Regions from separate parts of the Bariatricus sp. HCP28S3_F11 genome, predicted to be linked through region 1. Evidence: riboswitches for the same ligand, from Rfam matches in the RefSeq annotation. Region 1 holds a riboswitch; each other region holds the start of a gene.
What was found. A riboswitch is a leader RNA that binds a small molecule or an ion and turns the genes downstream of it on or off. The one in region 1 is predicted to bind cobalamin.
Positions count from the first base shown of each region.

Region 2: it holds a riboswitch for cobalamin, as region 1 does, so the genes downstream of both, ACTNBR_RS01440 (ABC transporter substrate-binding protein) here and ACTNBR_RS04830 (sirohydrochlorin cobaltochelatase) in region 1, are expected to answer to the same signal.
Region 3: it holds a riboswitch for cobalamin, as region 1 does, so the genes downstream of both, ACTNBR_RS09965 (sirohydrochlorin cobaltochelatase) here and ACTNBR_RS04830 (sirohydrochlorin cobaltochelatase) in region 1, are expected to answer to the same signal.

Region 1 is NZ_JBQHUC010000006.1:104,706-106,972, reverse strand. It holds gene ACTNBR_RS04830 (sirohydrochlorin cobaltochelatase) at 1-1,077, opposite strand, end outside; cobalamin riboswitch at 1,297-1,484, opposite strand; gene ACTNBR_RS04825 (PTS ascorbate transporter subunit IIC) at 1,634-1,846, opposite strand; partial or broken gene ACTNBR_RS04820 (SPFH domain-containing protein) at 1,854-2,267, opposite strand, start outside.
Region 2 is NZ_JBQHUC010000002.1:61,929-64,195, reverse strand. It holds gene ACTNBR_RS01445 (ABC-F family ATP-binding cassette domain-containing protein) at 1-668, opposite strand, end outside; cobalamin riboswitch at 816-1,014, shown strand; gene ACTNBR_RS01440 (ABC transporter substrate-binding protein) at 1,143-2,267, shown strand, end outside.
Region 3 is NZ_JBQHUC010000019.1:10,444-12,710, forward strand. It holds gene ACTNBR_RS09960 (acyl-CoA dehydratase activase) at 11-775, shown strand; cobalamin riboswitch at 901-1,089, shown strand; gene ACTNBR_RS09965 (sirohydrochlorin cobaltochelatase) at 1,319-2,267, shown strand, end outside.

The DNA of each region.
Region 1 (2,267 bases):
AAACAGACTCTTCCATGAATCTTCATCCTCTCCGGCCATATCATTATTTGCGTGATCCCCCGCCACAACCATCAACGGCCGGAGAATGACCTTTTTATATCCCGCATTTTTTACTGCTTCAATAATTGCCTCGCAGGAAGTTTCTTCCGGTTCCCCTTCGACGGTCCCGATAAATACATTGTCGTAGCCGAGTACCTGCATCTGTGTCTGCATCTGGCTGTAGGAAACTTTTGCCGTATGGGAGGTGCCATGTCCCATAAATACAAATGCCGTACCATCTTCCTTCGCTGCATCGAGGCTGTCATATCCTGCTGTTTCAACAGCCTGTGCCGTCACTGCCTTTGCAACAGCTTCTTTATCTGAATTGATTGCCGAAGCATCGCTTCCCACTTCACCCAGAAGCGGTTCCGAAAACTTTACGGATTCAAATTTGTCCTGGTAACGCTCCACTGCTTTGACCAGTTCATCATATTCTGCTCCATGCATCAAGTGGGTCGGCTGTACGATCAGATTCTTCACATTATTTTTCACTGCACGCTCCAGAGCCTGATCCATATTGTCAATACATTCTCCGTCTCTCGCCTGTATGTGATTGATGATAATCTGCGATGTAAATGCTCTTCTTACGGACCAGTCAGGATATGCCTCCTGCAGGGCATCTTCTATTCCTTTAATATCTTCCACGCGGCTGTCATTGTAAGATGTTCCGAAGCTGACTGCCAGAAGTTCATTTTCTCCGATTCCATCCTGGTTCCTTGAATCGTCGGCGGATGCGTCTCCGGTATCTTTTCCAAAATAATCCGGGTCCGCATTTTCTCCTTCTACCAGTTCCTTCTGCTCATCCGTCAGTTCATCCCATGCTTCTTTTGCAGCCTTACACGCTTCATCCGTCTGATCGTTTCTTTCCTGAACATAGATTGCGTCTATCAAATCTGCCACCTCATTCGCTGCTTTCTGATCATCTTCTGTTTCTTTGGTCTCCTCTTTTTCTTCCCCATTTCCACCAGAACATCCTGCTATTGTTAATGTGCTGATTACGGAAACGGCCAGTAGAATTGTGAGTAATCTTTTCTTCATTCTGAATCTCCTCCTTCTTATTTTGTCGTTCTCCCGATAATGCGTACAACAAAAAAGAGGTGCCTTTCCCATATCGCCGGTAAAAGGCACACTTCATAATAACATACGCAAACAGCACTCTCTCCAAAACAGCCAGTCTTTCACCGGTGCCTGATGATGAGAATGTGGAATATGACTCTTATCGGTTGCGACCAGTTACTCGTGGCCTGTGGGTTCTTCCCACTCCGTTTTTTGCAGGCAGGTCTCCTGACTTACGGATCCAGATCCAAGGCCGCCTTCCCAATTGCTCAGTGACATTCCTGGCCTTGCACTCCCCGTTTACAGTGACGAGTTCGTACAGGACTTCCACCTGTTTCCCTTTTAATCAGACAGCTAATGCTGTCTGAACCTGACGAACATACCTTATCACAACCCGCCTGAAATGTAAAGCCTGCTTCTTCGTTTTCCCCGATTCCAAATTCAATCGCTGCATGTTCATCTATTTCGGCCGGACCACTCCGGGCGACAACTCCTGCACATAACATAAAAAGACGGCTCATCACCGCCTTTTTATGTATTATTCTTCTTTCTCCGGAAGATCGATCTGTGGACGCACATGCAATTCCTTCGAAATATATTTGCCATCCTTTCGATGCTGCTTCACACATTCAGTCAGTAAAAATTCAATCTGCCCGTTCAGTGAACGGAAATCATCTTCAGCCCAGGCTGCGAGGGCATCGTACAGTTTTGGTGATACCCGAAGCGGTATCTGTTTTTTCGTTTCTGCCATATTAGTAAAGACTTCCTTCATCCGCGACACCGTCTCCTGTGGTATCTACATTCGGAGATACATCGTAAGGATACAGCCGCACAATATTACGGAGCGCACTATCGCACTGCAGAGAAAGGTATTCCTTATAGTTGTCTACATTAAAAACTGCTTTTGCCGTGTCCACCACCCGCCATGTAACGGCAATTCCGATCTCCACCGGGTTGCCGAGGCAGTCATTGATCTTCTGACGGTTGTTATTCAGTGTCATAACCTTCAGAGAGATCTTCTTATTCACCGTCTCCACAGCCTGTCCCGCCTGTGGCTGTGTGAAAATTACAGACCTCTTGGACTGGCTGTCCACGTCTCCGCTCTGGTTCAGCTTTGTCTTCGCAGCCGGATTCACACCTACACAGAACGGATTCACAAAATAGAAACCAGG
Region 2 (2,267 bases), on a different contig from region 1:
TTCAGAAACGGAATGTCATGGGAAATCAGGACGAACGCATTTTCATATTCGGTGAGATAACGTTTCAGCCAGTTGATATGCTCTTCGTCCAGATAGTTGGTTGGCTCGTCCAGAAGCAGGATGTCCGGCTTTTCCAGAAGGAGTTTGCCGAGCAGGATACGGGTGCGCTGGCCGCCGCTTAAGTCGGTGACATCCTTGTCCAGTCCAAGATCCAGAAGCCCCAGCGCGCGTGCGACTTCTTCGACCTTTGCATCGATCACATAGAAATCGTGCATGGCCAGTGTGTCCTGGATGGTCCCAAGCTCTTCCATAAGTGTCATCATAGTATCTTCATCCACGTCCCCGAGGCGGTCACAGATCTCGTTCATCTTCGTTTCCAGTTCAAAAAGCCAGGAAAAGGCGGATTTCAGCACATCGCGGATCGTCATGCCCTTTTCAAGTACAGTGTGCTGATCGAGATAACCGACACGGACATTTTTTGCCCATTCGATTTTCCCTTCGTCCGGCTGGAGTTTTCCTGTAACAATATTAAAAAAAGTAGATTTTCCTTCTCCGTTGGCTCCGACAAGTCCAATGTGTTCGCCTTTCAGAAGACGGAAGGACACATCATGAAAAATGGCGCGGTCACCGAAGCCGTGGGAAAGATGTTCAACATTTAAAATGCTCATTTTCGATTCTCCTTTGTTATGTGGTAACAAGTGACAGTGTCCTGCTTATTATATTATATCTACCGGATAAAAGGCAATGGATTTCGAAAGGATTTCAAGGGAAAAATGCGGTTGCCATACAGGCGGGGATATGTTATAGTGAGGGTGTTCTATATTGGGCTTTTCAGTGCCGGGCAGATGATTCAGATCTGCCGGGTTAAAAGGGAATCAGGTGCAAATCCTGAGCGGTCCGGCCACTGTAAACAGGGAGCGAGGTTATAGATAAGTCATTGCGTATCCAGCGCGAGAAGGCATAACCGGGCGATGAGCTGTAAGTCAGGAGACCTGCTGAGAAGAATGTGAATAGCTTCCGATGAAAGCATAGATTTGCAGAATATTTCAGGGGGAAGTCTGCTTTCGTACAGGAAAAGCGGGCTTTTTTGAATGGGAAATCTGTGCTTTGCGGATCGGATCGAAAGTGGAAAGAGGGATACGATGAAAAAGAGAGCAGCACGGTTCCTGTGTATGATACTGATTACAGTACTGGTTTTCGGAATTTCAGGATGTGGTCCGGAAGAGAAAACGAAGCCGGAAACGGAAGAGAATAAGACGACATCTGAATCACAGCAGGAAGAGGCGAAAAAAACGTCGGGACCGTTGGAAATCAAGGGACTTTCTTATGAATCTGCGATGGAACTTGATTATGCAAAAGGGTTCGGGGTATATTATTATCAGGATGGATATAAGCTGATCCGGATCCGGGACGGAGAAGACTATCTTCTTGTGCCGGAGGGCAGGAATATTCCGTCGGATCTGGAAGAAGACATCGTGATTTTACATCAGCCGCTGGACCGTATTTATCTTGCGGCAACATCGGTGATGGCATTATTTGATTCGCTTGATGCATTGGATGCGATTCGCCTGAGCGGGACACAAAAATCCGGCTGGTACATTGAAAATGCGGTGCAGGCTATGGAAGATGGCGCCATCCTTTATGCCGGAAAATACAGTGAGCCGGATTATGAACTCCTGATCGATGAGGAATGTGATCTGGCTATTGAATCCACGATGATCCTGCATACTCCGAAGGTGCAGGAGATGCTTGAGATGCTTGAGATTCCGGTATTTATCGACCGGTCCAGTTATGAGACGCATCCGCTTGGAAGAACGGAGTGGATCAAGGTCTATGCCGCGATGCTGGACAAAGAAGAACAGGCAGAGACATTTTTCAAGGAACAGTCCAAAGTAATCGAAGAACTGAAGGACTTTGAAAATACAGAGCAGACGGTTGCCTTTTTCTATGTGAGTACCGATGGAACCGTCGTGGTCAGAAAGTCCGAAGATTACATTCCGAAAATGATCGAGATTGCGGGTGGACGTTATGTTTTCGATGATCTTGAAAATACGGAAAATAACAGTGCGTCGATCAGCATTTCTATGGAAGAATTCTTTGCATCTGCAGCCGACGCGGACTATCTGATCTACAATTCATCAATCGATAATCCGGTGGAATCGATGGAGGATCTTCTGGCGAAAAGTGAGCTGTTTGCAGATTTTAAAGCGGTGCGGGAAGGAAATGTGTGGTGTACCGGAAAGTACCTGTATCAGGCGACAGACATT
Region 3 (2,267 bases), on a different contig from region 1:
AGGTAGGAATATGAATTACGTTGGAATAGATATCGGATCCACAGCATCCAAAGTTGCTGTGATCGGGGATAAGGAGCTTCAATTTGTACTGCCTACAGGATGGAGCAGCAAGGAGACCACCTTACTTATCAAGGAGAAACTTCTTGCAGAAGGAGTGGATGTCATGTCTGATGAGACAAAAGTTGCAGCGACCGGATATGGAAGAATTGCTGTAGATTTTGCAGATTATGTGATTACCGAAATAACATGTCATGCAAGAGGCGGAAGACAGATGGCAGGAGATAATTGTACGATTATTGATGTGGGCGGACAGGATACCAAAGTAATCCTGGTCGAGAACGGAACCGTGCAGGATTTCCTGATGAATGATAAATGTTCCGCCGGGACCGGAAAGTTTTTGGAAATTATGGCAAATCGTCTCGGAATCACGCTTCAGGAGCTTTTTGATATGGCTGAAAGCGGAACAGTCTTACCAATCAGTTCTCTTTGCACCGTATTTGCAGAGTCCGAAGTCATCAATTATATCGGTGTCGGGAAAAATCGTGAAGATATTGCGGCGGGGGTCGTTGATTCCGTAGCATCTAAGGTGGCACAGTTGAGCCAGAAGAAGGCACTGTCAGATAAGATTATTCTGACAGGAGGGTTGAGTCACAGTACATATTTTACCAGAATCCTTTCTGCAAAAATCAGAAAGACGGTGGAACCTACTGAAAACGGACGGTATGCCGGCGCGCTGGGGGCAGCACTACTGGCGAAGGAGAAGAAGAATAAATAGTAGCAAAGAAATATAAGTGAGCATAAAGAGCAGGAGCAAGGGGATACTCATCAGTACCCTTGCTCCTGCTTTCCTTTCTGTAAGATATTTCTATTTCCGGAGTCTTTACATTTTTTGCAGTATATGATAAGGTAAGCTTGATAGGTTCAGACAATCACCGGTTGTCTGATTAAAAGGGAAACAGGTGCAAATCCTGTACGAACTCGTCACTGTGATCGGGGAGTGCAAGGCCATTTATGTCACTGAGCAATTGGGAAGGCGGCCTTAGATTAAGATCCGTAAGCCAGGAGACCTGCCTATTGAAAAACGGAGTGGGGAAGGACCCACAGATCACGAGTAACTGGTCGCAACCGATCATAATGGAAATGATACATTCCCGGGCGATGCCTGTATCTGCCGGGAGTGCTGTTTTGTTATGTATTCATTACGCCCTTTTACCATTTTTATGGAAAAGGGCTTTTTTGTCTACGAGATTTTTATCCTGCAGACTTAAAAGCGAATGAGAATATATCGGAAATGGCCAGAAAATGAAGGAGGAGCAGGATGAAGAAAAAACTGGTAACCATTTTACTGGCTGTTTCATTGGTGGGAACCCTGGTTCTGTCAGGATGTTCCGGAAAAAGCGATGAAAATGCGGAAACAACAGTAGAAAACGACAAGGAAGAAAGTACAGAAAACGAGGATCAGAAGGCTGCGGATGAGGTGGCAGCGCTGATTGACGCAATCTATGTACAGCAAAGAACGGATGAGACGGATGAACAGTGTAAGAAAGCGAAAGAAGCCTGGGACGCACTGACAGACGCCCAGAAGGAACTGGTAGAAGGTGAAAATGCAGATCCGGATTACTTTGGAAGAGATACAGGCGATGCATCCAAGGATGATCCGCTGAATCAGGATGATATCGGAGAAAATGAGATTCTTGTTGTCAGCTTCGGAACATCTTTTAATGACAGCCGTGTAGAGGATATTAAAGGAATTGAAGATGCACTTCAGGAAGCGTATCCGGACTGGTCTGTAAGAAGAGCCTTTACCGCGCAGATCATTATCAATCATATTCAGGCAAGAGACGGAGAATGCATTGACAATATGGATCAGGCACTGGAGCGAGCGGTCGCAAACGGCGTAAAGAATCTGGTTGTCCAGCCGACACACCTGATGCATGGCGCAGAGTATGATGAATTGATGGAATCTGTTGAGGCATATGCGGACAAATTTGAGAGTGTAAAAGTTGCAGAACCTCTGCTTGGAGAAGTGGGTGCAGATGCGGAAACTGTCAATGACGATAAGGCAGCAGTTGCTGAGGCAATTACTGCGGAAGCAGTCAGCGAAGCAGGCTATGACAGCCTGGATGCTGCAAAAGAGGATGGTGCTGCTTTTGTGTTCCTGGGACATGGAACTTCTCATACCGCGAAGGTGTCTTACAGCCAGATGCAGGCACAGATGTCTGCCCTTGGATATGAGAACGTGTTTATCGGAACTGTCGAAGGAGAGC